Regions from separate parts of the Gordonia ajococcus genome, predicted to be linked through region 4. Evidence: predicted binding sites of a transcription regulator. Region 4 holds the regulator's gene; each other region holds the start of a gene.
What was found. Region 4 encodes LexA, which represses DNA repair genes until DNA is damaged. Its sites were predicted from a motif close to CGAACANNTGTTCG; they were not measured.
Positions count from the first base shown of each region.

Region 1: the regulator LexA is predicted to act here: its motif matches at 3,864-3,877, upstream of ruvC (crossover junction endodeoxyribonuclease RuvC).
Region 2: the regulator LexA is predicted to act here: its motif matches at 5,397-5,410, upstream of GAA2_RS02170 (DUF222 domain-containing protein).
Region 3: the regulator LexA is predicted to act here: its motif matches at 2,144-2,157, upstream of GAA2_RS09285 (DUF222 domain-containing protein).

Region 1 covers NZ_CP052884.1:2,884,735-2,892,520, forward strand. Annotated here, with positions in the region: gene secD (protein translocase subunit SecD) at 1-825, opposite strand, end outside; gene yajC (preprotein translocase subunit YajC) at 1,015-1,401, opposite strand; gene ruvB (Holliday junction branch migration DNA helicase RuvB) at 1,585-2,673, opposite strand; gene ruvA (Holliday junction branch migration protein RuvA) at 2,673-3,266, opposite strand; gene ruvC (crossover junction endodeoxyribonuclease RuvC) at 3,263-3,832, opposite strand; gene GAA2_RS13015 (YebC/PmpR family DNA-binding transcriptional regulator) at 3,942-4,697, opposite strand; gene pdxT (pyridoxal 5'-phosphate synthase glutaminase subunit PdxT) at 4,836-5,456, opposite strand; gene GAA2_RS13025 (acyl-CoA thioesterase) at 5,453-6,307, opposite strand; gene GAA2_RS13030 (helix-turn-helix transcriptional regulator) at 6,381-6,860, opposite strand; gene GAA2_RS13035 (hypothetical protein) at 7,021-7,786, opposite strand, start outside.
Region 2 covers NZ_CP052884.1:481,008-488,793, forward strand. Annotated here, with positions in the region: gene GAA2_RS02155 (GntR family transcriptional regulator) at 1-154, shown strand, start outside; gene GAA2_RS02160 (MFS transporter) at 151-1,416, shown strand; gene GAA2_RS02165 (DUF6541 family protein) at 1,520-3,637, shown strand; gene GAA2_RS02170 (DUF222 domain-containing protein) at 3,787-5,340, opposite strand; gene GAA2_RS02175 (hydrolase) at 5,572-6,408, shown strand; gene galE (UDP-glucose 4-epimerase GalE) at 6,413-7,432, opposite strand; gene rfbB (dTDP-glucose 4,6-dehydratase) at 7,485-7,786, opposite strand, start outside.
Region 3 covers NZ_CP052884.1:2,028,773-2,036,558, reverse strand. Annotated here, with positions in the region: gene GAA2_RS09300 (FAD-dependent oxidoreductase) at 1-280, opposite strand, end outside; gene GAA2_RS09295 (ABC transporter ATP-binding protein) at 273-1,028, opposite strand; gene GAA2_RS09290 (ABC transporter permease) at 1,032-1,907, opposite strand; gene GAA2_RS09285 (DUF222 domain-containing protein) at 2,181-3,797, shown strand; gene GAA2_RS09280 (flavin monoamine oxidase family protein) at 4,183-5,658, shown strand; gene GAA2_RS09275 (TetR/AcrR family transcriptional regulator) at 5,692-6,333, shown strand; gene GAA2_RS09270 (neutral/alkaline ceramidase) at 6,330-7,786, shown strand, end outside.
Region 4 covers NZ_CP052884.1:2,991,316-2,999,101, forward strand. Annotated here, with positions in the region: gene hrpA (ATP-dependent RNA helicase HrpA) at 1-3,251, shown strand, start outside; gene nrdR (transcriptional regulator NrdR) at 3,225-3,692, opposite strand; gene GAA2_RS13505 (LysM peptidoglycan-binding domain-containing protein) at 3,792-4,358, opposite strand; gene lexA (transcriptional repressor LexA) at 4,595-5,302, shown strand; gene GAA2_RS13515 (phosphoenolpyruvate--protein phosphotransferase) at 5,280-6,980, opposite strand; gene GAA2_RS13520 (DeoR/GlpR family DNA-binding transcription regulator) at 7,115-7,786, shown strand, end outside.

The DNA.
Region 1 (7,786 bases), 110 kb from region 4:
CTGCGCGGTGTACTTGGGCCAGAAGTCCGCCGCCTTGCCCTTGAACTCGAGGGTGACGACCCACTCACCGGTCTGCGGATCGGTGCCGGCGGACGCGTCCTTGATGTCGCGACCGTCGATGATCTGCGGGCCGAGGAGGTAGACCTCCTTGCCGTCGGTGGAACAGGCCACCAGGTACTGGTCGGGCAGGTCGTTGCCCCGGAGGGGGTCGTTGGCGGTCGGCGAGCAGTCCATTTTCGCCATCTGCTCCTGCAGCGGCACCAGCTGTTCCTGCTTGGCGTCGCCGGGGGCCTGGCGGAGCTTGCGCTGTTCGGCGATCGCCGCCGCGGCCACCTCGGTGGGCATCGCGTCGGCCTGTTTCGCGGTCTGGTCCTCCGGCTTCGGCGGCTGCGGGGTCGCCGCGGTGGCGCCGACCACCGGCCGCACGTACAGCCGCGCGGTCTGACTCAGCGACTTGGCCTGCGCGCCGTCCTCGCCGGGCACCGTGATCACGAGGTTGTTGCCGGTGACGACGACCTCGGAGCCGGACACACCGAGCCCGTTCACACGCTGCTCGATGATCTGCTTGGCCTGGTCGAGCTGTTGCCGCGTCGGCTCCTTGCCGTCCTCGGTGCGCGCGGTGAGCGTCACCCGGGTTCCGCCCTGGAGGTCGATGCCCAGTTTGGGTTCGAGCGTCTGGGGACCGGTGAAGTAGATCAGCCCGTACACGACGGCGAGGAGCGCGAGGAAGGCCACGAGCGGACGCCACGGCGGGATCTCTCGACTCGGTCGCGACCGCTTGCCGGCGGGCTTGTCCGCCTTTGCAGTCGAACGAGGAGTAGTCACAGCTGTTCAGGTCTCCTTTGGGAACGTCAACCGGCCGAGGATGCTGGGACCGCATGACCCACCGACTCCGAAGGTCTGCGTGCGCGCGCCGAGATCACAGCGCGGCACGCAGACCTCAGCAAGACAGGCGTTGCGCGGGAGGTGGGCAGGAGGCGCCATGCCGTTGGACGGCGCGGCGCTGCGCGGGGATTACTTGTCGGTGTCGCGCGCGTCGTCGGACGACGGCTTGTCCAGGCTCACCGAGTCCGAGTGGTCGGCGTAGTCGTCGTACTCGACCTCGGGTGCGGTGTGGCCCGCGTAGGTGGCGGCGGCCTCGTCGGTGGGGATGACGCGCATGATCGCGAGGCGGTTCCAGCGGGTCATCACGCCGGTGGCGATCTCCACATCGACGAAATCCGACGACGTGGCGTCGATGACGGTGCCGTACAGGCCGGAGGTCAGCTGGATACGCGCACCCGTGGACACCGAGTTCTGCATGTCCTGCATCTCGGCCATGCGCTTCTTCTGCTTCCGCATCGACAAGAACATGAAGCCGGCGAGAAGGGCCAGCAAGAGGGGGAAGAGCAGAGCGTCCATGGGTGAGAGTCAGTCCTTTGTGTTTTCGGGGTGTACCGCGTGGACCACCGCCCCGCGCCGACGGGCGTGAGGCGGCAACGGCCACGCTGTGCTCCACACAGTGTGCCACGTCCGCCGGCAAGATCATCCCCGCAGGTGGTGCCCCGCGTCACATGCGGCGACGTCACGCAGCGCGGGTGGGGGTCACAGCTCGTCGAACAGCGGGTCCGTCCCGATGTCGCGGGGCCGGGCGCCGAAGGACGCGTTCATCGCGCCGGCGGGCGGCGTCAGACCGAGGTGATGCCACGCCGCTGCGGTGGCGACCCGGCCACGCGGCGTGCGGGCGATCATCCCCGCGCGGACGAGGAAGGGCTCGCAGACCTCTTCGACGGTCGCGGGCTCCTCGCCCACCGCCACGGCGAGCGTCGAGACCCCGACCGGTCCCCCGCCGAACGCCCGGATCAGAGCGTCGAGGACGGCCCGGTCGAGGCGGTCGAAGCCCAGTTCGTCCACGTCGTAGACCGCGAGCGCGGCCCGGGCGACGTCGACGGTGATCGAGCCGTCACCGCGGACCTCGGCGTAGTCACGGACACGGCGAAGCAGACGGTTGGCGATGCGGGGCGTGCCGCGCGAGCGGCGCGCGATCTCCTCCGAGGCGTCGGGACGCAGTCCCATGCCGAGGATTCCCGCGGAACGGTTCAGGACCTGGACGAGTTCGGCCGGGTCGTAGAACTCCATGTGCGCGGTGAACCCGAAGCGGTCGCGCAGCGGGCCGGTCAGCGAGCCGGAGCGGGTGGTGGCGCCGACCAGGGTGAACGGGGCGACGTCCAGCGGAATCGACGTGGCGCCCGGCCCCTTGCCGACCACCACGTCGACGCGGAAGTCCTCCATCGCGAGGTACAGCATCTCCTCGGCCGGCCGGGCGATGCGGTGGATCTCGTCGATGAACAGGACGTCACCCTCGACGAGATTCGACAGCATCGCGGCGAGGTCACCGGCGCGTTCGAGCGCCGGTCCCGACGTCACGCGGATCGCGGCGCCCATCTCCGAGGCGATGATCATGGCGAGCGAGGTCTTGCCGAGTCCCGGTGGACCGGACAGCAGGATGTGGTCGGGGGTCCCGCCGCGTCCCTTCGCCCCGTGCAGGACGAGCTCGAGCTGTTCGCAGACGCGCGGTTGACCGATGAAGTCGGCCAGCGACCGGGGACGCAGGCCTGCGTCGAGGTCACCGTCGGAACGGACCGGTGTCGCGTTGACCTCGCGTTCCTCGAGGTCGTCGGGGTCGCCCGTCATCACGAGGCCTTGCCCAGCAGCGCCAACGAGCGGCGGAGCGCGGTGGAGGCGTCGGCGTCGGGATTCTCGGCGAGCACCGCGGTGACCGCCTTCTCGGCCGGGCCGGCGGTGAAGCCGAGGCCGACGAGCGCCTCGGCGACCTGTTCGCGGATTCCGCCGGCGACGACGGTGCCGGCCGACGTGTCGCCCGCCGGCCGGTCGACCTTGTCCCGGAGTTCGACGCAGAGTCGTTCGGCGACGCGCTTGCCGATGCCGGGCACCGACGTCAGCGCCTTGGTGTCGGAGTCGGCGAGTGCGCGACGTAACGCCTCCGGCTCGAGGACTGCGAGAGTCGCCATCGCCAGCCGCGGACCGACCCCGGTCACCGTCTGCAGCAGCGCGAACAGCGCGCGGGCGTCGGGTTCGGTGAACCCGTACAGCGTCATCGAGTCCTCGCGGACGATCATCGAGGTGAGAAGCGTCGCCTCGTCGCCGCGCCGCAGCCGCGACAACGTCACCGGGGTCGCGAGCACCCGGTAACCGACTCCGGCACAGTCGATCACGGCATGGTCGAGGGCGATCTCGAGAACCGGACCGCGGACTGACGCGATCATGCGCGACTCCCCTCTCGTGCCTGGGCGAGCCGCTGACGGTGCTTCGCGGCGGCCGCGTCGGCCTGTTTCTGCGCGGCGGCCATCCGCTCCATCATGGGCCCGCGCCAGCAGTGACAGATCGCGAGCGCGAGTGCGTCCGCGGCGTCGGCGGGTTTCGGCTTGGTCTGCATGCCGAGAATCCGGGTGACCATCGCGGTGACCTGCGCCTTGTCCGCGCGACCGCTGCCGGTGACGGCGGCCTTGACCTCCGACGGCGTGTGGAAGCGTACGGGTACGCCACGCTGGCTCGCCGCGAGCGCGATCACGCCGCCGGCCTGCGCGGTACCCATCGCGGTCGACACCTGGTTCTGCGCGAAGACCCGTTCGATGGCGACCACATCGGGCTGATGGACATCGAGCCAGTGACACGCCGAGGTGTAGACGGCCAGCAGACGCTCGGCCAGTTCCATGTCGCTCGGCGTGCGCACCACGTCCACGTCGAGTGCGGTCACCGACCTCCCACGACCCGACTCCACCAGTGCGATACCGCACCGGGTGAGACCCGGATCGACGCCCATGACGCGCACTCGTACCCTCCCAGGAATCCGAACAGTGTTACGAACAGTTGTTCGAGATCCTATCGGGGCGCGGGGACAACTCCGATGATCAACACGCCCTCGTGAAGGCGGTGGGCGATCAGTCGTTCTCGAGCTCGGCGAGGACCTCGTCGCTGATGTCGACGTTGCTGTAGACGTTCTGCACGTCGTCGGAGTCCTCGAGTGCGTCGATCAGCTTGAAGACCTTGCGCGCGCCGTCGGCATCGACGGCGACCTCCACCGATGCGCGGAAGCTGGCCTCGGCCGAGTCGTAGTCGATACCCGCGTCCTGCAGGGCGCTGCGCACCGCGACCAGGTCGGTCGGCTCGCTGACGATCTCGAAGGTGTCCCCGAGATCGGTGACCTCTTCGGCACCGGCGTCGAGCACGGCCATCAGGACGTCGTCCTCGGACTGGCCGTTCTTCTCGAGCGTGACGACGCCCTTACGGGTGAACAGGTACGACACCGAGCCCGGGTCGGCCATGTTGCCGCCGTTGCGGGTCATCGCGGTGCGGACCTCACCGGCGGCGCGGTTGCGGTTGTCGGTGAGGCACTCGATCAGGATCGCCACGCCGTTGGGGCCGTAGCCCTCGTACATGATGGTCTGCCAGTCGGCGCCGCCCGCCTCTTCACCACCGCCGCGCTTACGGGCGCGTTCGATGTTGTCGTTGGGCACCGAGGACTTCTTCGCCTTCTGGATGGCGTCGAAGAGAGTCGGGTTGCCGGCCGGGTCACCACCGCCGGTACGTGCCGCCACCTCGATGTTCTTGATGAGCTTGGCGAACATCTTGCCGCGCTTGGCATCGATGACCGCCTTCTTGTGCTTGGTGGTGGCCCATTTGGAATGGCCGCTCATGTCCGTCCTTTCCCGGTGCCGGTGCGCGGCGGGGGGTGCCCGCGGCACGCTGCCGGGCCCACGAGCCCCACATCCGGCGTTCCTCTACCTGCCGACTCCTGCCGCAGGCGCTTGCACTATCGCTGGTTCGGCACGATCTTACCGACGCACCATCTCCACGAAGTATTCATGTACACGACGGTCGCCGGTCACTTCCGGATGGAACGACGTCGCGAGCACCTTCCCCTGGCGTACGGCGACGATCCTCCCCTCGGCCGGACCCCGTGGGACCCGGGCGAGAACCTCGACGTCGGGCGAGATCGACTCGACCCACGGCGCCCGGATGAAGACCGCGCGCATCGCCGGGGCGCCGACGCGATCGGTGATGCCGGCGAAGTCGAGATCGGTCTCGAAACTCTCCACCTGACGACCGAAGGCGTTGCGGCGCACCGTGATGTCGAGGGCGTCGAGGTGCCGCGCGTCGGGACGGGTGTCGAGGATGGTGGAGGCGAGCATGATCATGCCCGCGCAAGAACCGTAGGCCGGCAGTCCGTCGGAGAGGCGCTCGACGAGTGGATCGAAGAGATCGAAGATGCCGAGCAGCTTGCTCATCGTCGTCGACTCCCCGCCCGGGATGACGATGCCGTCGATCTCGTCGAGTTCGGCCCGCCTGCGGATGGGCAGGGCGTCGGCACCGCTGGCCTGCAGGGCGTGGACGTGCTCGCGCACGTCACCCTGTAGCGCGAGAACCCCGATCCGCGGTCGCGATCCGGCGCTCACCGATCGGTCCGGGCGTGCTGATCTTCGGGCATCTCGCGACCGGTGCGCGCGAGTCCCTCCTGCGTGACGGCCGCGACCATGCGTCCCTGCCGGTCGAAGATGCGGCCCTGCGTCAGGGCGCGGCCGCCGTCGGCAGACGGCGAGGTCTGGTCGTAGAGCAACCAGTCGTCGGCGCGGAACGGGCGCATGAACCACATCGCGTGGTCCAGGGAGGCGACCTGAGGGTTGACCTCGGGGTGGGGCACCCGCGACGACCCGAGGAGCGTCATGTCACTCATGTAGGCGAGCGTCCCCACGTGGAACACCGTGTCGGCGGGCAGCGGATGCCGATAACGGAACCAGACCCGTTGCTGCGCAGCGAAATAGGGCGAGGTCACCATTTTCTCGGGCGGCACGATGCGGAGGTCGAAGTTGCGCCACTCCTTGAACACCGCTCGCTCTTCCTCCGCGAGCTCGTCGAGGCGGTCGTTGAGTTCTTCGGGGTCCGGGACCGGTGGCATGCGGTCCTGGTGTTCATAGCCCTGGTCGGTGCGGACGTGGAAGGAGGCCGACATCGTGAAAATCGCCTCGCCGCGCTGGATTCCGGTGACCCGCCGGGTGACGAAGGAACGACCGTCGCGGACGCGGTCGACGAGGAACACGGCGGGAATGTCCGGGTCACCGGGCCGCAGGAAGTATCCGTGCAGCGAATGGACGTGGTGGTCGGCGTCGACCGTGCGCGTCGCGGACATCAGCGCCTGTCCGGCAACCTGTCCGCCGAAGGTGCGCTGGAGGTGACTCGGGAACGCACCACCCCGGTAGATGTCGGTCTCGATCCGCTCGACCTGGAGTATGTCCTCGATGGCTGCCACGCAGACCAGTATTCCGCACCGGGCGACCCGGCCGGAGGCCGGACCACAGAGTTCCCCGGTCCGGACGTCGGCGTCAGAGCTCGTCGAGCGTCATGATCCCGTCCTGGATGGCGCGGGCGACGAGCGACGCCTTGGTGGGTGCGGGACGACCGATCTCGGCGTACTTGGCGCGAATCCGGGTCAGATGGGTGTTGACCGTGCCCAGCGAGATGTAGAGCTCCTGGGCGACGGCGGGCTTGGAGTCGACGAGCATCCAGGTCCGGAGCACCTCGACCTCGCGGGAGGTGAGGTTCGGCTTGGCGCGACCGGTGGAGGTCTCCACCTTCACCGCGCTCTCCGCGACCGGCATCGGCGAGGCGACGCGGTGCAGGTGGGGGTGACCCGCGCGGTGGCCGAGTCCGGGCTGACTCTGGCGGGAGACCTGTCCGGGAAGCGGCATCCGGCGGGCTGCGAGACGGGCCAGAGCCTCCTGCCGGCGGGCCTGCGCCTCGGCGTCGCGTCGAGCGTTGATCTGGCGCAGGTGCTGGGGGGCCGGGTGGGCGATCGCAGTCATGTGTGCTTCCTCTTCACTCAATCGAACCGGATGGTCGGTGCCGGGTCGTTCCGGCGATGAGTTGAAGATTATGAGCGTTTCGCGTCCCGGTCGATGGGGAGAACTCCCCACCGCATGGGGAGAACTACCCATGCCATGACCGCAGGTCAGACGGTCGGCATCAGCCGGCGGCGTTCCTCGCCGCCTCGGCGTCGATGAGCGGGAGGTCTTCGCGGGTCACGATGCGCGAGGACACCGCGTACTCGACGAGCTTGGTCCGGCGGTTGCTGGCGAGTTTGCCACCACCGCCGCGCATTCCGCTGACGCCGAGCTGGTCGAGCTTGTCGCAGACGTTGTCGAGCTTGCGGTTGAACTTGGTCAGCGGCCAGCCCAGGCGCCGCGCCGCCTGTGCCGAGGACGGGATCGCCGAGGCGCCGGTCCCCTCGCGGCGCAGTATCTCCTCTGCCAGCACGACGATCAGCAGCTTCTGGCTCTCGGTCAGGGTCGGAACGCCCTGGGTGGTGTGGCCGCCGCTGAACTCCGGGCGCGTCACCGACTTCACCTGCGGCGCACGGGCGAACACGCTCAGCTCGTAGGTGGTGGGTCCGGCGGTGAACACGATGGTCGTCTCGCCGAACACGAGCGGCATCCGCGCGCCCGGGCCGAGCGTGGCCGAGAAGCCGACGTCGCCCGCGGAGACGCTCGCCGACAGGTGGGTGCCCAGATTGGTCAGCCACCACAGCCCGTTCTCGTTGTGCACCACCAGGAATCGGCGGTGGAGATACGGGTTGTCATCGATGGACAGATCGGCCTCGCGCCCGATGAAGAAGCGCCGCTCGGCATCGAGTGCGATCCGTTCGCCGCAGTACTCGACATAGGTTGCGCCGGCGTCCATCCCGGTGTCGGCGCCCTCGGAGGCACTCGGAGTCCCGGGGTGGTCGTGCACC
Region 2 (7,786 bases), 2.5 Mb from region 4:
CTCGGTGCACCGCGACGCCGGGGTGGCCGCCCGCATCATCACCGACCACCTCGGCCTCCTCGGCGCCATCGAGTCCGCCGACGCCGACCGTTTCGAACACCTCTTGGCGGGGCACCTCGCCGGTGTCCATGACCTCCCGGGAGAACCCGCATGACCGACAACCGCCGCCGCTTCGGATGGCCCGCGGTCTCGCTGGCCGTCTTCGCGACCGCGTGGGGCGGTAACGAGTTCACCCCGCTGCTCGTCATGTACCGCCAGATCAGCGGTCTTTCGCCGGTCGTCGTCGACGCCCTGCTGTTCGCATATGTCTTCGGCATCGTCCCCGCACTGCTGATCGGCGGACCGCTGTCGGATCGGTTCGGACGTCGTCCCCTGATGCTGCCGGCGCCGGTGTTCGCGGCGCTGGGCTCGGTGTTGCTGGCCGCGGGGTCGCAGTCGGTGGAGTTGCTGACCGTGGGACGCATCTGCAGCGGCGTCGCGCTCGGTCTGTCGATGGCGGTCGGCGGCAGCTGGATCAAGGAACTGTCCGACCGCGACGGTGCGCGAGCCGGGATCGGCGCCGGACGTGCGGCGATGAGCCTGACCGCCGGCTTCGGAATCGGCGCGGGTGTCGCCGGCGTGCTCGCCCAGTGGGGCCCGTGGCCGCACGTGCTGCCGTACCTGGTGAACATCGCCGTCGCGGTGTGCGCGGGAGCTCTTCTGACTGTCGTCCCCGAGACGCGTTTCCCCAGCCTGTCGCCCGGCCGCCTGCGCGACGACCTGCGTATCCCGGCCGCCGGTCACCGACGGTTCATGTTCGTGGTCCTGCCGGTCGCGCCGTGGGTCTTCGGTGCCGCCGCGACGGCGTACGCGATCATCCCGGCGCTCATGTCGGCACGGACCTCCGGGGCGCCGATCGCCTTCGCCGCCCTGTGCTGCGTCCTCGGACTCGGCGCCGGGTTCGGCATCCAGTCGGTGGGTCGGCGCATCGATGTGCCGGGCAGTTCGCGCGGCGTGGTCGTCGCGCTCACGACCCTCGTCGCGGGCATGCTCGTCGCCGCCGTGGCGGCACACGTGCTGACCGTGTGGCTGTCACTGGTCGCCGCAACCCTGCTCGGCTGCGGCTACGGGATGGCCCTGATCGCCGGCCTGCTCGAGGTGCAGCGCATCGCCGGTCCGGACGACCTCGCCGGTCTGACCGCGGTGTTCTACAGCGTGACCTACCTCGGCTTCGCCGTCCCCGCGGTCCTGGCCTGGATCACCGGGACCTGGACGTCGATCACCTACACGGAGATGTTCGTGTTCGGTGCGGTCGCAGCCCTGGTCTGCCTCGCCGTCGCGGCGTCCGGGCACTCGAAGCATCGCCCGGAGGTCCTCCCGGTGTCCGACGGGCAACCGATGCCCGACGAGAGCGTCGTCACCGGACAGTCGCACTGATACGGCGCCGGGTACCCTGCTGAGTGTTTGGTCGGGGCCCGGCAGGGAGTGGAAACGGGTCTCAACCGCGGGGTGACAGGCGAGTGTGGAAAGGCGCGGGGTGATGGTGCTGGCTGCGTGGGTCGTGATCGTGTCCGCGCTCGTGCTGATCCTGCCTGGTGCATTCGTAGGACGCCGGATGAACCTGTCGTGGCCGGTGGCGCTCGCGGCGGGACCGGCCATCACGTTCGCGCTGGTCTCGATCCTCACCGTGCTGTACTCCGCGGTCGGCTTCGTGTGGAACCCGATCTCGGCGCTCGTGGGGCTGGTTCTCGCTCTCGCGGTGGCGTGGGCGTATTCCCGCCTGCTGCGCACCGGCGTCGCACGACGGTTTGTGCCGGTGCCTGCGGATACGAGCGAACCAGGAGTCGGGCGTACCGCGATGCTGCGCGTGGTCGCCGGTCTCGGTCTCGGCGGACTCATCATCGCGATCACCTGCATCCGGCCGGTGGCCAAGACCGCGTTCGCGGGACTCGACAACATCTCGCAGGTGTGGGACTCGTTGTGGCACGCCAGTTCTCTGCGGTGGATCCACGAGACCGGGATCGGTTCGGCCCTGCGCATGGGCGAGCTGATGAACTACGACACCCACGGGTTCAACTATTACCCGAACACGTGGCATGCCCTGGGCGCCTTGCTGTTCCCGTTGACCGGCGCGAATCCGGTCGAGTTGTACAACACGTATTCGCCTGCGGTACTGGCGGTCACGGTGCCGCTGGGTGTGGCGTCACTGGCCTACTGGTTCGCCCGACACCGCTACGACGTCGACACCTCCGCTCTCATCGCGGGTACCGCCGCCGCCGTCGCCGCGCTGTTCCCGTCACTGCCGTACGTCGAAGTGCAGCTGACGTCGGTGCCGAATGCGGTTGGCGTGAGTCTTGCTCCGGTCGCGGCGGTACTGGTTCTCAGCGTGGTCCGCGACCGGTCTCGTGTGCTACCGGCCGCCCTGGCGGTGGCCGGTGTGACGGCCACGCATCCCTCCGGTCTGATCCTCGTCGGTGTCATCGTGGGACTGTGGTGGCTGTGTGAGGGCCTCTGGCGACCGGCGGTGAGCCGTGTGGGTGATCTCGCGACCCTCGCGGTCACGGCCGTCCTCACGCTGATCCTGATCTTCCCGGTGGTCCTCGGCACGATCCGCGTCGCGGACACCAACGAACTCCCGTTCTTCGACTTCCGTGAAGAAGGGATCGGAATACTCGACGGCCTGGCGCAGGGTGCGTTCAACGGCACGATCCCGCTGAATCTCGATCACTTCCCGGTCTGGCCGCTGATCATCGTGACCGTCCTCGGCCTCGGGGTCCTGGCCTGGTTGCGGTGCTGGGCCGGACTCGCGGCGTGGCTGGTCTTCGCGCTCGTGACGGCGAACTCGGTGGTGTCACTCGGCCCGCTGTCCTACCCGCTCGGCGCCATCGGGGGCTACTTCTACAACTCGCCGCACCGACTCACCTTCGTGGTCGCCATCTTCTCGGCGGCGGCCGCAGGTGTCGCGATCGGCGTGTCCGTGGTCGCCCTCATCGGCGTCATCGGGCGGCGGTTCGGGCCGTCGGACGAGACCTCCACCACGGGCACGAACCGCGCCGGTTGGGTGGTCGCGACCACGTACGTGGTGTTGCTGGCCCTGATCGCCGGCGCCGCGGTGGTCCGCTACTCGCCGAACGCGCAGATCGCGTCGAAGGAACGGGGCGGCAAGTACATCGGCCCTGACGACCTCGCCGCCTACGCATGGCTCGCCTCGCAACCCGACGCCCAGGACGTGCTCGTCCTCAACAACCTCGACCAGGGCACCGGTTGGATGTACCCGGTCACCGGCGTCACCCCGATGTTCCCGTTCTACCGCGCCAACGAGTTCTCCGATCGGCAGCGCGACGTCTTCTGGGGTGTCGCGAAGATCGGCGCCGACCCCGCGATCGACCAGATCGTCCGGGACATGAACGTGCACTACGTGATCGACTCCCCGACGAGCTACTGGGAGTTCCAGCGCGGCCGGCCCGATCCCGAGAACGGCCACCAGGGCGACCCGTTCCTGGAACTGCGCGAGAACGGGGCCCCCGGTCTGACCGAGGTGTTCCGGCAGGGCGAGGCCGTCGTCTACCGCGTCAACGACCTGGTGTACCCGCCTGCGCCGGTGGAGGGTGTGCCGGCTGTGGGCGTCCCGCCGGCCGAGGCGCCGCCCGTCGGCTGACCCGGGACGAGGTCGTATGTGGTCCGGCGTCCTCGGCTTTGGTGCGAGGCCTGCTCGTCGCGCCGCCCTTCGCGAGCATCGGGCTTTCTGCTTCAGACCGGTATGACGTTGTGCCCGGATTCCGGGCACAACGTCATACCGATGCCATCTCAGGCGCGCGGGTATGCGGCGGCGAGCATTATCGAGGCGAGGGTGGCTTCGGCGTCGGAGGCGTTGCGTAGGTCGATGATCTGGCGCAGCTGAAGGCGCGACTGATCGCCGGACGCCTCGTCGGGCCCGTGGATCTCGGTGCGCACCTGTTCAAGGTGCTCGGCGAACCGTCGGGGTATGTCGGGTCGCCGGTTCACACGTTCGGGGTTGGGTGGTGCGCCGGGTTCGGCGTTGAGTTGCCAGGTGCAACGGCCTTCGTCGGGTCCTTCCCGCACCATGCGGGTGGTGTATTGGCCGGGCTGGTCGCCGACCATGCGGTTGTGTTTCGGGCATGCGGGTGCGAGGTCGGTGATGTCGGTGAGGCCACCGAGACCCCAGTCGAGTTGCGCGTGGTGCATTTCCACGTGTGCGGCGGATAGGTCGCAGTCGGGTGTGGAGCAGACCTCGCCGTCGGGTCGGGCGAAGGACACGAGTCGTTGTTCGCGGGTGGCCAGGCGTTTGCCGCGTCCGAAGTAGAGCGGGACGGCGGTGGCGTCTTTGAACACGGCCAGCCAGGGTTGGGCGTCGGCGGCCATGTCGATGAGGTCGGGGATGGGGATCAGCGTGCCGGTGGCGGTGGTGGCGAACCCGGCTTCGCGGATCAGATCGTTGAGGTCGGCTTTGACGATCACCTGTATCGGCAACCCGCGGTGACTCTTGCCGAGCAGGCCGTCCTCGAACACAGCCTTCAGCAAGGCGTCGAACGCGTCGTGGTTGCGCTGCGCATCGCTGCGATCATCACGTGCGGCAGCGGCTTCGACCATCTCGGGGTCGGCATTCTCGATCGACCCGTGCGGTGATTCGGGGTCGTCGGGGTTGTTCATGCCGGGTTTGGCCCAGACCGCGAGCAGCATGGTGATCCGCGCGAGGAGTTCGGGTGTGAGGTCGGCGGACATCTTGGCGGTGCCGTCGGCGCGTTGCCGGTTGACCGACAGTTTGCGACGGCGTTTGCGGTCGGTGTCGTCGGCGAGTGTTCCGTCGGGGTCGAGGTGGGCCAACAGGCGGGCGCCGAGGGCGGTGATGTCGGCGGGGGTGTGGTCGACGGCGATTTCGGCCATCTGTCGTTCGGCGGCGAGTTTCACGTCGTGGTCGACGGCGTGCGGGATCTGGTCGAGCACGTCGAGTACCGCCCGGATGTGGGAGGTGTTGATCTTGCCGTCGGCCAATGCCTCTGCCAGAGCGGGGCGTTCGGGTTCGAGTGGTTCGCCGGTCGGGCTGAGGTGGGTGGCGGTCGCGTGGCGTTGTTTGGTGCGGCGCATGGGGTCGGCCATGCGCAGGCGGTGGGTCATGAACTGGGTGATGCTGCGGTGCCCGGTTTTGTGGGGCAGGTCGCGGTCGGCGATCTCGACGATCTGCCGGTCGCCGGCGAAAGTGAGTCGGGCGATGGCGCGTTCGGTGTCGGCGGCGACGTCGACGAGCTCGGCATCGGAGCATTGTGTCAGGTCGACGGTCTGCAGTTCGGTGGTGATCCGGTGTAGTTCTTGCACGAGTTCGGAGGCGCGGGTCGACGGCACGACGTCGGAGTTCGAGATCTCGATCAAGACGGTCACCCCCCCCGATGCCGTTGTTACGAATGTATGTTCGAGCGTACGCCTGAATATCAAGGCGTGCAACGATTGTCGATGGAGTTCGTGTGCAAATCTTCTGTCGGTATGCACTGATATAGTGCTGACCCACGTCGGTCCGATGGACCACATCCCTCGGAGATCAGGGCCCGAGGCTGGCAACGGGGTTAGCGTCGAGTCATGCAGCCGTGGATGTGTGTCTTCTGCGCGAACGAGTACGCGCCCGACGCGGACCTTCCCGAGGTCTGTCCGATCTGCGACGACGACCGGCAGTGGATTCCGACAAGCGGACAACAGTGGACCCGACTCGACGAGGACGCCGACAATGCGCTCGACGTCGCCGAGGTCGAGCCGGGCCTCACCCGACTTTCGCTGAGGCCGTCGGTCGGCATCGGCCAGCAGGGATTCCTGGTGGCCACTTCGCAGGGAAACATCCTCTGGGAACCACCGGGTTTCGTCGGTCCCTCTCTCGTCGACCGGCTGGTGGAATGCGGCGGCGTCGCAGCCATCACGGCCAGTCATCCGCACCTCTACGGCGCCAGTGTGTCTCTCAGTCACCGGTTCGGTGGGGTGCCGGTCTACTACAACGATCTCGATCGTCGATGGCTGACCCGGCCGGATCCTGTCGTCGAGTTCTGGTCCGGCGACGCCGAGATCCTCAACGGGGTGCGAATCATCCAGTGCGGCGGGCATTTTCCGGGTAGCGCGGTCCTGCACCTGCCGGGTGCCGCCGACGGTCGGGGAGCGTTGCTGACCGGCGACACGATCAAAGGCGTCATGCAGCCGGGGATGGTGACCTTCATGCGCAGCTACCCGAACATGATCCCGTTGTCGCCCAGACTCGTTCGTCAGATCGCCGACCGGGTCACGGCACTACCCTTCGATCGACTGTACGACGCGTTCGGCGTCGTCGTCGACGAGAACGCACGCGAGGTCGTCGAGACGTCGGCCCGCCGCTACATCGGGTGGGCCACCGACGAGACCGTCGATCCCGACGATCCGTACGCCGATCGGTGACGGCTCAGGCGTCCGGATAGCCCGTCGGGTTTCCCGACTGCCAGCGCCAGGTGTCGGCGCACATGTCGTCGATCGTCTTGGTGGCGTGCCAGTTCAGGTCGGCGTTCGCGCGGGTGGGATCGGCGTACGACGCGGCGATGTCACCGGGCCGGCGCGGTGCGATCTCGTACGGAATCGGCTTGCCGCTCGCCTTTTCGAAAGCGTGCACGACTTCGAGGACCGAAACGCCTTGTCCGGTTCCGAGGTTCCACGTCGACATGCCGGTATGACCAGTGCTGATGCGGTCCAGTGCGGCGACGTGCCCGGCCGCGAGGTCGTCGACGTGGATGTAGTCGCGAACGCCGGTGCCGTCCGGGGTGTCGTAGTCGTCGCCGAAGACCGACAACTTCTCGCGCCGGCCGACGGCGACCTGCGCGACGAATGGCATCAGATTGTTCGGGATGCCCGACGGGTCCTCACCGATCTGACCGCTCGGGTGCGCACCCACCGGGTTGAAGTAGCGCAGCGCCGCGATCCGCCAGGCGTCGGAACTGGCCGCGACGTCGCGCAGCACCTGCTCGATCATCACCTTGGTCCAGCCGTACGGGTTGGTCGCCGACGTCGGGAGGTCCTCGGTCATCGGCAACTCGGGGTCGGCGCCGTAGACGGTCGCCGACGACGAGAAGACCAGCGTGTGCACGTTGTGGCGTTCCATCGCCCGCAACAGCGAGAACGTCGTGCCGAGGTTGTTCTGGTAGTAGTCCAGCGGCTTGGCCACCGACTCACCGACCGCCTTGTACCCGGCGAAGTGGATCACCGCGTCGACGTCCTCGTGGGCGAAGAAGTGCTCGGTCTTGTCCACGTCCGCGAGGTCGAAGGCGTGTACCGGGATGGAACGACCGCTCAAGGCCTCGAGCCGACCGACGACCGTGGGCTTGGCATTGCTGAAGTCGTCGACGATGACGACGTCATGTCCGGCGGAGACCAGCTGGATCACGGTGTGCGAGCCGATGTAGCCCGCGCCGCCGCTCACGAGTACGCGCATGTGAACACCGTAGGGGGCGGAACTGCGAGAACGCCAAACGACCGGCCGCGAACTAGCCCGTCACCCGCTCGGTGGCGGCGTATTTCTGTTCGACGGCGTCTTTGGCGGGTTGCCACCAGCTGGTGTTGTCGCGGTACCAGTCGATGGTGGCGGCCAGGCCGGCGCGGAAGTCGACGTAGTTGGGTTGCCAGCCGAGTTCGGTGCGCAGGCGGGTGGAGTCGATGGCGTAGCGGCGGTCGTGGCCGGGGCGGTCGGTGACGAAGTCGAAGGCATCCTTCGGCTGGCCGAGGAGTTCGAGGATGGTTTCCACGACGGTGCGGTTGTCGACCTCGCCGTCGGCGCCGATCAGATACG
Region 3 (7,786 bases), 960 kb from region 4:
CGTAGGTCTGGTCGAGCACCCGGTCCATCCACGCGTGGTCGGCGAGGTTTCCGCCCAGCGTCTCGCGGCTCGCCTTGGCCTTGGCGCGCTCGTCAGGATCGGGAGCCACGTACCAGACACCGGTTCCGGCGGGCGCCGTCGTGCCCGAGGTACCGCAGTATCCCTTGTCGACGATGATGACCTCCGCACCCGCGTCGCGGGCATGGATGGCCGCCCAGGTGGCCGCCGGCCCGCCGCCGATCACGAGCACATCGGTGGACAGCGTCAGTTGCTCAGACATGTGTGTACTCCTGATCAGTGGTGGTCGTTCGGATGGGTTCGCCGTCGCCGACACCGAGTCCGGCGAGCAGACGCGAACGTAGGGCGACGAACTCGGGATCGGTCACCCGGCGAGGACGGGGAAGGTCGACGACGATCTCCTCGTCGATGTGGCCGCCCCGCAGGATCAGGGCGCGATCGGCGAGCAGCAACGCCTCTTCCACGTCGTGGGTGACGAGAAGAGTTGCCGGGCGATGTGTTTCCCACAGTCGCGCGACGAGCTTCTGGGCGTTGATCCTGGTCAGTGCGTCCAGTGCACCGAACGGTTCGTCGAGCAACAGCAGTTCGGGCTCGCGGACGAGGCCGCGGGCCAGTGCCGTCCGCTGCGCCTCGCCACCCGACAGGGTCGAGGGCCACGCGTCGGACTTCGAGGCGAGACCGACCTCCTCGAGCGCGCGTCTTGCACGGTCCCGCGTGTTGCCGCCGCGTAGGCCGAGAGCGACATTGCGCCATACGGACAACCACGGCATGAGCCGGTGTTCCTGGAACACGATGGCCTTGGCGGCCGGGGCCTCGATGATGCCGGTGAATCCACGGTCGAGGCCACCGATCCCCCGCAACAGCGTGCTCTTGCCCGAGCCACTCGCCCCGAGGAGGGCGACGAACTCTCCCGGTTCGATGGTCAGATCGACGTCGGCCAGGACCGTCCGCCCGTCGAACTCGCGGCCTGCTCCGGCGACCACAACCCTGTTCTCGTTACCGATGACCATCTGTCACCGACCTTCGAATCCGTTGCGCCAGGACAGGAACCGGCGTTCGAGCACACGCACGGCGATGTCGGTCAGCAGACCGAGGATCGCGTAGATGACCAGCACCAGGAAGATCTGGTCGGTGCGGAGGTATTCCTTCGCGTCGTTCATCAGGAAGCCGAGACCGACGGGCGTCGTCTGCATCTCCGCGACGACGAGCACCAGCCAGCCGATACCCAGCGCCTGGCGGAGGCCGACGAAGATCTGCGGCAGTGCACCGGGAAGGACGACGTATCGGATCAGCTCGAACCGTGTCAGTTCCAACGACTCCGCGGCCTCGATCAGTTTCTGGTCGACCCCACGGATGCCGGCGACGACATTGAGATAGATCGGGAAGATCGGCGCCACGATGATGAGTGCGATCTTGAACTCGTCGCCGATCCCGAACCAGATGATGAACACCGGCACCAGTGCGACAGCCGGCATCATGCGCAGTACCTGGACGGGCGCGTTGACCACATCCTCGGCGACCTTGAACAGTCCGGCGGCGGCACCCAGGACGGCACCGATGACGATACCGATGGCCAGGCCGATGGCCACTCGACGCCCGGAGGCGGCGAGGTGGGTCCACAGTTCACCGGTGCGAACGAGTTCCCAACCGGCGGTGACCACCTCGGTCGGCGCAGGCGTGGTGGCACCCAACCAGTCTCGTGCTCCGAGCTGCCAGACACCGACCACGAGGATCAGGCCGATGGACTGGCGCAGGACACGAATCGAATTGGTACGCAGGAGCGGGAGTCGGCGCGAGCGCGACGTGGACCGCACCGGCGTCGCCGCGGTCGCTGGTGCCGCGGGCACGGCACCGACGACACCCGGAGGCGTCGAGAGCTCGAGAGTCATGAGAGATCCGCCTGAGAAGTGGGCTGGCCAGGACGTTTCGGACGCTACTGACACGTCCCACCGTGAGGGACCCTTTGGCCCAGAGTGATTCAGAACACCCCACCGCCCGAACGACAGAGTGATCTGCGGTCATCATGCACCGAAGTCCCGCGCGTCCTAGCACGCCGTACCGACAATTCGCGACGGATAACTGATGATCGGTTTTCATTGCACGGCAACGCGATAGCGCGTACTGTCGAACATACATTCGCAGGACGGACGGGGGTGTGCAGCATGTCCAGCAGTGAAGCCATCATCACTTCAGACGTGCCGCCGTCGCGGGCCACCGAACTCGTTCGCAGTCTGCACGCCCTCATTGATGGGATCCAGACTGTCGATCTGGCCTCGTGCACCGATTCCGAACTCGTGGAGGTCGCCGCGGAGACCGAACGTGCCGTCGCGCGACTGAGTTTCGCCGGGGACCGTCAGGTCGTCGAAGCCACCGAACGTGACCTACCCCGTAAGACCGGGCACCGCAGCGTCATCCAGTTCATGACCCACCGCCTCCGGATCGCCGAACCCATGCGGCGCCGCGACCAGATGTCGGCCACCGCAACCTTTCCCAGCCCTACCGGCGAACCACTCCCACCCCAGCACCCCACCCTGGCCGACGCCTTCGCCGACGGACATGTCGGCCCCGCCCATGTGCGTGCGGTCATCGACGTGCTCGACCAGATCCCGCACGCCGTCGACCACGACGTGAAGATCGCCGCCGAACGACAGATGACCGAAATCGCCGTCGACCACACCCCCGCCGACATCACCAACCTCGGCGCACGCCTGTTGGCCCACCTCGACCCCGACGGAACACTCGCCGACGACACCGACCGCAAACGCCGTCGCAAACTGTCGGTCAACCGGCAACGCGCCGACGGCACCGCCAAGATGTCCGCCGACCTCACACCCGAACTCCTCGCGCGGATCACCATGCTGCTCGCGGTCTGGGCCAAACCCGGCATGAACAACCCCGACGACCCCGAATCACCGCACGGGTCGATCGAGAATGCCGACCCCGAGATGGTCGAAGCCGCGGCCGCACGTGATGATCGCAGCGATGCGCAGCGCAACCACGACGCGTTCAACGCCTTGCTGAAGGCTGTGCTCGAGGACGGCCTGCTCGGCAAGAGTCACCGCGGGTTGCCGATACAGGTGATCGTCAAAGCCGACCTCAACGATCTGATCCGCGAAGCCGGGTTCGCCACCACCGCCACCGGCACTTTGATCCCCATCCCCGACCTCATCGACCTCGCCGCCGACGCCCAACACTGGCTGGCCGTGTTCAAAGACGCCACCGCGATACCGCTGTACTTCGGACGCGGCAAACGCCTGGCCACCCGCGAACAACGACTGGTGTCCTTCGCCCGACCCGACGGCGAGGTCTGCTCCACACCCGACTGCGACCTATCCGCAGCACACGTGGAAATGCATCACGCCCAACTCGATTGGGGCCTCGGCGGACTCACCGACATCACCGACCTCGCACCCGCGTGTCCGAAACACAATCGGATGGTCGGAGGGCAACCCGGCCAATACACCACCCGCATGGTCCGCGAGGGCCCCGACGCGGGCCGTTGCGCCTGGCGGCTCAACGCCGAACCCGGCGCGCCTCCGAATCCCGAACGCATCAACCGGCGACCCGACATACCCCGACGCTTCGCCGAGCACCTTGAACAGGTGCGCACCGAAATCCACGGACCCGACCCGGCGTCCGGCGATCAGCCACGCCTGCACCTGCGCCAAGTCATCGACCTGCGCAACGCCTCCGACGCCGAAGCCACCCTCGCCTCGATCCTCCTCGCAACCTTGTGCCCACGACCTGCGGGTACTTGGACCTCAATGATCCCGGAGTAGCTGCGGACGAACATCTCCCGCAGTACCGTGAGGCACATGCCAGCCTATTGGGTCATGTTCGTCGTCGCGCTGATCTCGTGCATCATCATCGGGGTCGGATTCATGGTCGGAATCCCCGGCAACAAGGACTGATTTCCGGTCCCTGATTCCGCGGCCGCGCCCGAGTGCGCGCCGTGATGATCGCGCGCGCAGATAAGTCTCCGCTTCATCGCCACTTCGGGCACACCGGCGCTACTCCCAAGCAGCGCTGTGCCGGAAGTGGCGATTCTACGTGTGTAGCGGGGTGTCGCACCTCACACTTCCCTGTTACTCTCTCGATACTTCAGGTCATCTGACCTGAACATGTGGTCGATACTCTCGCGCCACCAGGAGATCGGGGGATCACATGAGCACACACCTCTCACGCCGGAACTTCCTCGGCGGAACGCTGGCAGTGACCGGCGCGGTGGCGGGGGCTTCGCTCGTCGGTTCCGGACGGGCATCGGCGGCACCGTCGGGGATCGTCGACGTCATCGTCGTCGGAGCAGGACTGTCCGGACTCGCTGCTGCGAAGGCTCTCAAAGCCGCGGGAGCCTCGGTCACCGTGCTGGAAGCCCGGGAACGCGCGGGCGGCCGCGTGCACAACATCGCCTCGCCCAGGCTGGGTGCCACGCTCGACGCCGGGGCCGAATTCATCGGTCCGACACAGGGTCACATCGCCGGACTGGCGCGCGAGTACGACGTCCGAACCCTGCGCACCTACAACGCCGGCGACAGCATCTTCGTCAGCCGCACCGGCACGACGCGCGTACCCGCCGCCCTGCCGGTACCGGCCGTCGCCGACCTCGGACAGGCGGGTGCCGCCCTGGCCCGGGCGCAGGCCGATGCACTGGCCGGATTCCCCGTCGGCGAACCGTGGAAACACCCGAACGCCGCCTACCTGGACTCGATCACGTGGGGGCAGTACACCCACCAGATCGCCGACACCCAGACGGCGCGCGACCTGGTGCAGATCGCGATGTCGGCGCCACTGTCCGTCCGGCCCGACGAGGTGTCCGCGCTCTACTACCTCAACTACATCGCGGCATCCGGTGACGAACAGAATCCCGGGACCCTCGTCCGACTCCTGAGCACCGACGGCGGGGCGCAGGAGCGGCTCTTCGAAGGGGGCGCCGCACTCATCCCGCTGCGGATGGCCCGCGAGCTCGCCGCGAACGTGGTCTACCACGCGCCCGTCCGGTCGATCTCGTATTCCGACGGCATCGCGACCGTCACCGGCGACGCCGGAACCCACCGCGCCCGCCGTGTCATCGTCGCCATGTCCCCCGCCATCGCCGGCCAGATCGACTACCGCCCAGGGCTTCCCGCCGCACGCATCGGGATCCACCGCGGCTACCGGATGGGTGCGGTCAGCAAGTTCGCGGCGATCTACCGTCGACCGTGCTGGCGGGACAAAGGTCTGTCCGGGCAGGTCTACGGGTCCGGACGCCCCATCGATGTCACCTTCGAGAGCTACGCCGACAACCAGCACATCCTGATGGGCTTCATCTCGGCCGACGCGATGCGACGCCTCGACCACGCACCCGAATCCACGCTGGTCAGGGAGTGCATCGCCAACTTCGTCGAGTACTTCGGTCCCGAGGCACGGGATTTCATCGACCACGGTGTGTTCAAGTGGGACCTCGAACCGTGGTCGCGCGGCGGCCCGGTCGCCGTCAGCCGACCGGGGACACTAACCAGATACGGCCCCGCACTCCGCGAGCCCGTCGGCCCCATCCACTGGGCCGGGACGGAGACCTCGGACCACTGGACCGGTTACATGGACGGCGCGGTGCGCTCGGGCCGTCGTGCGGCACGCGAGATCCTCGATGACCTCAGATGACCCAACTGCGGTGACGGTGCCACGACCATGAGGATGCCTGTCGAGGAACGGCGAGAACTACTGCTGGAGTCCGCATTTCGGGTGATCGCCCGACGCGGGGTCGACGGCGCGACCACGCGAGCGATCTGCGCGGAGGCCGGCGTCACGCTGTCGACCTTCCATTACGTGTTCGCCACCCGTGACGAACTCCTCGCCGCACTCGTCGAGCACGGAACCGAGAAGGAGCTCAGCGCCGTGGGTGCGGCGCTCGGCGAGGGCACCCAGGACATCTTGCCGGGACGGGCCGGCGTGCTGGCGATTCTCCAGACCGCGCTCTCTGCCTACATCGACGGAGTGCAGGCCGACCCCGACCGTGAGCAGGCGATGATCTCGCTCAACCAGTACGCCAGGCAGACCGACGGTCTGAGCGACCTCGGCGCACAGATGTACCTCCGGTATTACGAGGCGATCGCCGGAGCACTCGACGGCGTCGCCACGGTCACCGGCACCGGCTGGGACCGGCCCACCACCGAACTGGCACCGCTCATCCTCGCCGCCACCGACGGAATCACCCTGTCGTACCTCAACATCCGCGACCGCACCGTCTGCGACCTCATCGCCGACGCCACGGTCACCAACCTGTCGACTCACATCGTCGACGCCCCAGAGAACGCCGGAAAGGGACCCACTACGTGAACGTGACACGGAGACAACTGATCGCCGGTGCGGCGGTGACCGCCGCGGGCGCCGGCCTGGCGCTGAACACGGGCCGGGCCGGTAAGGCGTCGGCGGCTCCGGCCGATTCGACGGACTACCTCGTCGGCTGCGGCATCGGCGACGTCACGGGTGCCGTCGCCGGACAGGGCATGATGGGCTACTCCAACCCCGAGCAGGTCGCGGCCGGACTTCTCCAACGATGCTGGGCGCGTGCCTACATCATCGTCGACCAGGCGACCGGCAAGCGCGTGGTCTTCCTGACCGCCGACATCGCCTGCCTTTTCCAGTCGCACCACATGGGGCTGATGGAGAAGCTGAGCAAGCGTTTCGGCTCGATCTACACCGAGGCGAACGTCAACCTCAACGCGCAGCATTCGCACGCCTCCTGCGGCGGAACCGCCTGGGACCACGCGTATTCGCTCGCCGCCTTCGGCTTCAAGAAGAACTCCTACGACGCCGAGGTCAACGGTATGTTCGCCGCCATCGTGCGGGCGCACGAGAACCTGGCCCCCGGTACGATCACCATCGGCCGCGAGGAACTACACAACGCCAGCGCGAACCGGTCCAAGGTCGCCTTCGACGCCAACCCGTCGTCGGAGAAGAAGCTGTTCCCCAATGCGATCGATCCGCAGGTCACCGTCCTGCGCCTGCGGCACACCAGCGGCAAGGACGTCGGGGCCATCACCTGGTTCTCGACCCATGGCACCTCGCTGGCCGACCACAACGTGCTGATCGCCGGCGACAACAAGGGGTACGCCAGCTACCTGTGGGAGCGCACCCGACCGGGCTTCGTCGCGGCTTTCCCACAGACGAACTCGGGTGACATGACGCCGAACCTCTCCCTCAAGTGGTTCACGCCGAGTGGGCCGACCACGGACAACAAGCGCAACTGCGAACTGATCGGTGAGCGCCAGTACATCGCCGGGCGACGCGCCTTCGACGCCAGCCGTCCGATGACGCGCGGCGGCGTCGACTCGGTCACCCGCTATGTCGACATGTCCGCGGTGCGGGTGTCCGGAACCTTCACACCCGACGGGAAACCGGCGTCGACGACGCCGGCGATGATGGGTGCAGCCGCCGCGGCGACCAGCAGCGAGGACAACTACGAGCAGCCGCTCCCCCTCCTCGTCGAGGGCATGACCAACCCTCTCGTCACCGCGCTCGGCGGTGACAAGACACCGCCGATCGCCCCGTGGGTGCGGGACATGCAGGCGCCCAAGCTGATTCTCTTCCCGCTCGGACTCATGCCGCCGTCGGGCTGGATTCCGTCCGTGGTCCCGCTGCAGATCATGCGGATCGGCGAGCTCGTGCTCGTCGCGGTCCCGGCCGAGGTGACCGTCGTCGCCGGACTCCGGCTGCGGCGGGTCGTCGCCGATGAACTGCGCGTCGACATCGACAACGTGCTCGTCCAGGGTTACGCGAACGCCTACAC
Region 4 (7,786 bases):
ATTTCAGCACACCCGACGCCTCGGTGCCGGTCATCGAGGTGTCCGGTCGCACCTACCCCGTCGAGATCCGTTACCGGCCCCTGAGCCTCCAGGAACGCCCGGACAGCGGCGACGACACCGGGGGCGGCGAGCACGCCGACCTCGACCAGATCCAGGGCATCGACGCCGCGATCGACGAGTTGTGGGCCGGCGGCCGGGGCGACATCCTGGTGTTCCTACCCACCGAGCGCGACATCCGCGAGACCGCGGATGCGTTGCGGCGCCGCACCGGAACCGGCCGCGATGGCGGTGCGGAGATCGTCCCGCTGTTCGCACGTCTGTCGATCGCCGACCAACAGAAGGTCTTCGCTCCGTCGAACGGTCGACGGATCGTCCTGGCCACCAATGTCGCCGAGACATCGGTCACGGTGCCCGGCATCCGCTACGTCATCGACACCGGCACCGCTCGCATCAGCCGGTACTCGACCCGCACCAAGGTGAATCGTCTTCCCATCGAACCGGTCTCGCAGGCCAGCGCCCGCCAGCGCGCCGGCCGATGCGGTCGCGTCGCGCCGGGTGTCTGTATCCGGCTCTACAGCGAGAACGACTTCGACTCGCGGCCGGCGTTCACCGACCCGGAGATCCTGCGCACCAACCTGGCCGCGGTCATCCTGCAGATGACCTCGCTCAAACTCGGTGAGATCGCGGATTTCCCGTTCGTCCAGCCGCCCGACGAGCGCGCGATCCGCGACGGTATGGGCGTGCTGACCGAACTCGGCGCGATCACCGTGAGCCGCGAAGGCGGCCCGCCGCGCCTCACCCCCGTCGGCCGTTCGATGTCGCGGATACCGGTCGACCCGCGGATCGCCCGCATGCTGATCGCGGGTCGCGAACTCGGCTGCCTCGACCACCTGCTGGTCATCGCGTCCGCGATGTCGCTGCCCGATCCGCGCGAACGGCCGGCCGAACATCGCGAGGCGGCCGACGCCTCCCATCGTCGATTCGTCGTGCCGCAGTCGGACTTCCTGTCCTACGTCGAACTGTGGCGATACCTGGACGAACAGCGCAAGGAGTTGTCCGGCAGCAGGTTCCGGCGGATGTGCGAGCGGGAGTTCCTGCACTTCCTGCGCATCCGGGAGTGGCGGGACCTGCACCGTCAGCTCACCGAGATCGTCAAGGATCTCGACTGGCCCGTGCGTCCGGCCGGCGAGGAGTTGCCGCAGGTCGACGCCGATGCCGTCCACCGCGCGATCCTGTCGGGTCTGCTCAGCAACATCGCGGTCCGCAACACCGAGGGTCGTGAATTCACCGGGGCGCGGAACACGACGCTCATGATCTTCCCGGCGTCGCCGCTGGCCAAGAAACCGCCGGCGTTCATCATGGCCGCGGAGGTCCTGGAGACCTCCCGGCTGTTCGCGCACACGGTCGCCGGGATCGATCCGTTGTGGGCGGAGAAACTGGCCGGGGATCTGGTCAAACGCACGCACAGCGAGCCGCACTGGTCGTCGAAACGTGGCGCCGCGATGGCGTACGAGCGGGTCACCCTCTACGGCGTCACCCTCGTCGCCCGTCGCCGCGTCGACTACGGTCCCATCGACCCGGTCGTCTCGCGCGAGCTGTTCATCCGCCATGCCCTCGTCGAGGGAGACTGGCGTACCCAGCACCCGTTCTTCGAACGCAACCGCGCCCTCCTCGAGGCCGCCGCCGACGTCGAGAACCGTAGGCGCGAACGCGGACTCGTGATCACCGAGGATCAGCTCTTCGAGTTCTACGACAACCGGGTCGGCGCCGAGGTCACCTCCGCACGTCACTTCGACACGTGGTGGAAGAAGGCACGGCGCAGCGATCCTGCCCTTCTGGACCTCAAGCCCGAGGATGTCACGGCAACCGCCGAGGCCGCACCGACCGACTATCCGGGTGCGTGGCAGCAGGGCGACACCCGACTCGAGCTCCGCTACCGGTTCGAACCCGGCGCACCCGATGACGGTGTCACCGTGATCATCCCGCGCGCACTGCTGCCCCACGTCCGGTCGGCGGGCTTCGACTGGTCCGTGCCCGGGATGCGGTCGGAACTGGCCACCGCACTGGTGAAATCGCTGCCCAAGAGGTTGCGCAAGTCGATGTCCCCCGCCCAGCGGTTCGCCGACCTGGCGCTGGCCCGTCTCACGCCTCGCAGCGAACCGCTCGCGGTCGGGCTCGCCCGCGAACTCACCACGATCACCCAGATGACGGTCACCGCCGCCGATTTCGACCTCGACCGGATTCCCCTCCATCTGCGGATGCATTTCGCGGTCGCCGACGACGACGGACGGATCACCGCGCGTGCCGACTCGATCGACGAGCTTCAGCGTGCGACGACGCCCGCGGCGTCGAAGACGGTGAAACGCACGCTGTATCGCAGCTGGACCGACGACGGCATCGGCACTCTCGCCGCGCAGCGGACCGTCGACATCGCCGGTCAGCGCCTCACCAGGTACCCGACCGTCGACGCGATCACCGACGACGCCGGACGTACACGCGGGGTGGTCGTGATCGACGCGGTGTCGGAGCAGGCCCGAGATCGCCTGGCGGAGAGGGGGATCGTCGCGCTCCTCGACCTGGCGATCCCGCCACTGCACCGGCGCGTGGCGAGTTCGCTCGGCGCCGCCGGCCGGCTGGCGTTGAGCCAGAGTCCCTATGCGGATCTCGATACATTGCTGGCCGACTGCACACGCCGGGCGATCCGCGACGTCGTCGCCGGCCTTCACGCCGGGACCGCGTCCGCCGTGCGTTCACCCGAGGCGTTTCGCACCCTGACGGAGAAGATCCGTCCACGGATCACCGAGTCGGCTCCGGAGTATTTCTCTCTCGCGGTGGAGTCGCTCGGCTCGGTGGCGCCGGTACGCGCCGCGATCGACCGTCATGCGGGTTCGCTCGCCGCCGACGACGTCGCCGAACAACTCGACAACCTCGTCTTCGACGGATTCGTGGCCGCCACTCCGCGACATCATCTGGAGAACGTGCCGCGCTACCTCGCGGCCGCCGAGGCACGGTTGACGGCACTCCCGGCTTCCGCCGCGCGAGATCAGGCCGGAGTCGCCGTGATCGACCGCGTGACCGAACGGTGGGCGCAGCGGCTGGCCCAGGTACCCGAACACCGGAAAGCGCACGTCAACGACGAGGCGCAGTGGCTCGTCGAGGAGCTGCGGGTCGGATTGTTCGCCGAACGGCTGGGCACCGCGTTCCCGGTGTCGGAGAAGCGGGTCCTACGAACTCTTGACCGACTCGGCTGAAGCGGCCCGGAGGTCGTCGATCTCGCGCTGGAAGTCCTCGAGGGAGTCGAAGGACCGGTACACCGACGCGAAGCGCAGGTAGGCGACCTCGTCGAGGTCCCGCAGCGGCTTCAGGATCGCGAGTCCCACCTCATTGCTGGGGATCTCGGCCGAACCACTGGCGCGGACGGTGTCCTCGACCTGCTGGGCGAGCTGGGCGAGAGCGTCCTCGGCGACGTGGCGCCCCTGGCATGCGCGCCGGACACCTCGCATCACCTTCTCGCGACTGAACGGTTCGGTGACGCCGTTGCGTTTCACCACCGAGAGGACCGCACTCTCCACGGTCGAGAAGCGTCGCCCACACTCCACGCAGGAGCGGCGGCGCCGGATGGCCTGCCCCTCATCAGCGACACGCGAGTCGATGACCTTGGTGTCGTCGTTCTTGCAGAAGGGGCAGCGCATCGTATCCTCACGCAGGTCACGGGACGCTCTGATGCAGCCGCGCCGCATGCCGGGCCGGTGCTCGGCTGGTCCCTGTGGCATCGAGGATACCGCCCGGCCTCAGTGGTACCGGGGGGTGAGGAGCGGCTGGCCGACGCGCAGCCCGCTCGACGCGAGGTCATTCAGCTGGATGATCTCGTCGACGACGGCCTCACGCGGCATCTCGGGGGCGACCCGCGAGGCGATCGTGCTCAGCGAGTCACCCGACCGAACGTGCACGACCTCGGTGCCGACCGCGGCAGGCGTGACCGACGCGGCGTAGTTCTGGCCGACGACCGCGATGACCCACACGGCCAGGGCGAGCGCGACGCCGGCGAGGACAGCGGTCGCCGTGCGGCGACGCCGGCGGATGACGGCCGCGGGAGCCGCCTCGGCGGGACGCCACGCCGGGACCACCGGTCCACGACCGCGCATACCCACCGGCGACGCGCACTGGGTGGACGCGACGCGGCGGACCCGGACCGCCGATTCCGGCACCGGACGGTTGTCGACGGGCCGCCGGGCGTCTCCCCGACGTGTCGGGCGCGGACGCTCCAGGACGTCGCCGCGGACGGGACCGCCGTGCCGGGCGGGGTCGTGCCGGGCGGGGTCGAGGTGGACGGGGTCGATGAGAGTGGCGGTGCGCATGGTGCCCTCCGTGTATCCGGTCGAACGGTGTTCGTGAGTGGGACCGCGTCGTCCCGGTCGAACTGTTCGAATGTCGATCATCCGTTCGATGAACTGATGTTCGATTTGTAGCACGGCACTCCGACAATTGTCTCGCGACACGTCGAACAAATGTTTGATGCGGTCGGCGTTCTCGGCTAGGCTCGTCGAAAGACAAGCGATCTACCAGCACGTTCGGAATCGAGAGGAACCCGATCATGAGCGATGACGGCGGTAAGCGCACCGGAGCGCGGGGCGCCGACGAGCCCGTCACCCCGGCGGACATGGCGGCTGCCGAGGCGTCGCTGACGCCGCGGCAGCGCGGAGTTCTCGAGGTGATCCGCAAATCCGTGCGAGAACGCGGTTACCCGCCGAGCATCCGCGAGATCGGTGACGAGGTGGGTCTCACCTCGACCTCCTCGGTCGCCCATCAGCTGCGGACGCTCGAACGCAAGGGCCTTCTCAAACGTGATGCCAACCGTCCGCGGGCGGTGAACATCGCGCCGAGCGAACCCCCGACGCCGACCTCGCCGACCGGCGGAGCACTGCCCGAACCCACTTTCGTACCGGTGCTCGGCCGGATCGCCGCAGGCGGACCGATCCTCGCCGAGGAAGCCGTCGAGGACGTGTTCCCACTCCCCCGGGAGCTCGTCGGCGAGGGATCGCTGTTCCTGCTGAAGGTCGTCGGCGAGTCGATGATCGACGCCGCGATCTGCGACGGCGACTGGGTCGTCGTCCGCCAGCAGAACGTGGCCGACAACGGCGACATCGTGGCCGCGATGATCGACGGCGAGGCCACGGTCAAGACCTTCAAACGCCAGAAGGGTCATGTCTGGCTGATGCCGCACAACGAGTTGTTCGACCCGATCCCGGGCGACGAGGCCGTCATCCTCGGCAAGGTCGTCACCGTGATGAGGCGAGTCTGACCTCGTCACTGTCGAGTACCGCGGCGACCGCCGCGCGAGCTGCAGCCGGATCGGTGGCGGCCAGCGCGGCCGCCGCCGCGTTTTCGCAGGTTGCCAGGGTGACCGCGCCGAGCCGGGCGCCGACCGCGGGCGCCGCGACGGGAGCGCTCGACAACGAGGTCACCCCGAGTCCGACCAGCACGCAGGCGAGATGCGGATCGGCCGCGGCCTCTCCGCAGACGCCCACCGGTTTGCCCTGATCACGTCCGGCCCGGGCGACCGTTGCGACGAGATGCAGCACGGCCGGCTGCCACGGATCGGTCAGCGATGCGAGCTCGGCGGACATTCGGTCAGCGGCCATCGTGTACTGCGTGAGGTCATTGGTGCCGATCGAGACGAAGTCCACCTCGGCCAGGATCGCCGGGGCCAGGATCGCCGCGGCGGGAACCTCGATCATCACACCGGCGACGAGTCCACGCTCGCGCACCTGCGCGGCGAATGTCGCCGCCTCGGCGGGTGAGGCGATCATCGGGGCCATGACCCACGGCTGCGCGTCGGCCTCCAGCGCCGCCCGGGCGATCGCGTCGAGCTGGCGCGCGCGGATCTCGGGGTGCGCCAAGGCGATTCGATCGCCGCGCACACCGAGTGCCGGGTTGGCCTCGTCGGGATGGGTCACGAAGCGCAGCGGCTTGTCCGAGCCGGCGTCGAGGGTGCGGATGACCACCTTGCGGCCGTCGAAAGCGTCCAGCACCTCGCGATAGATGCCCGCCTGCTCGTCGACCGAAGGCTCCTCGGCGCGCTCGAGGAAGGCCAATTCGGTACGGAACAGTCCGACACCCTCCACCGGGTGATCGGTTGCTGCGCGGGCCGACGACCCGTCGGCGACGTTGGCCAGGATCGCCACCTCCACCCCGTCGCCGGTGCGACCCGGACCCGACCATCCGGCGACGCGAGCGGCGTGACGCCGATACTCCTCGACTCGGGCTCGCGCGGCGGTGTCATCGGGGTCGACGGCGATCTCACCCGTGGTGCCGTCGACGAGGATCGCCGTACCCGCATCGATCCCGACGAGTCCGGACACCGCGACGACGCACGGGATGCCGAGCTGACGGGCGATGATCGCGGTGTGGCTGGTGGGCCCACCCAGTCGCGTCACGAGGGCAATCGTGGTGGTGGGGTCGAGGCCGGCCGTGTCGGCGGGTGCGAGGTCGTCGGCCAGCAGGATCGAGGGCACCTCCGGCGTGGACAACCCGGGTTCGGGCAGTCCCAGGAGCTCGGCGAGCACGCGGTCGCGGACGTCGTTGAGGTCCGTGACCCGCTCGGCCATCAGGCCGCCCAGCTTGGTGAACACCGCGGCGAACTGTTCGGTGGCGGCAACGGCGGCCGACGGTGCCGGCGTACCCCTGGCGATCAGGGCCGACGCCGCACCGATCCAGCCGCGGTCTTCCGCGAGTCCGGCGGTGGCGGCGAGTACTTCCGCGGCGACGCCGGTGTTCTGCGACGCGCGCTCACGGAGTCGCGCGGCGACGACGCCTGCCGCCGCAGTGAATCGTGCGACCTCCTCCGGGCGCTGGTCCTCGGAGATCTCGACACCGGCGCCGAGCGCCTCCGCACTGTGGTCGGGACGGCGTCCCGGCCACAGTGCGGGTCCATGAGCCACACCACCGACGACCGGCGTCCCCGTCAGAATCTGCGTCATGTGACCACGGTTACAAATTTGGCTTGACTTGTCAACATAAAAAGGCGTAAACACAGTTACTACAACATTCAAAGCCACATATTCCCACATTTCGCGGTGGCCGAGTGAGCAGGAACGATCAGAACGGAGCCGGTGTGTACGCCGAGGAGAGACAGCAGGCCATCGCCGAGGAGGTTCGCGTCGCAGGGCGCGCCTCGGTCGCCGAGCTCGCCGCGAAGTTCGACGTGACCAGCGAGACGGTTCGGCGCGACCTGGCCGTTCTCGAACGCGGCGGGCACCTGCAGCGCGTCCACGGCGGTGCCGTCCGCCCCGAGGTGATGCGGGTGATCGGTGAACTCGGCATCGCCGAACGGGAGACCGAACAGATCGAGGAGAAGGCCGCCATCGGCCGCGCCGCCCTCCGTTTCCTGCCGCCCGACGGCGGATCGGTGCTCTTCGACGCCGGCACCACCACGTTCCGTGCCGCGGAGGTCATGCCGCGGGACCGCGATCTGACGCTGATCACCAACAGCCTGCCGATCGCCGGGTTGCTCGCCGGCCGCCATGCGGACGGTCTGCACGCCCTGGGCGGTCGCGTCCGCGGACTCACCCAGGCCACGGTGGGCGCCGAGACGGTCGCCGCACTGGGACGGCTGCGCGTGACGACCGCATTCATCGGCACCAACGGCCTCAGCGAAGCGCACGGTCTGTCGACGCCCGACCCCGACGAGGCGGCGGTGAAGGCGGCGATGGTTGCCGCGGCCCGACGCGTCGTCGTCCTCGCCGACAGTTCGAAGATGGAGCGCGAGGAGCTGTCGGGATTCGCC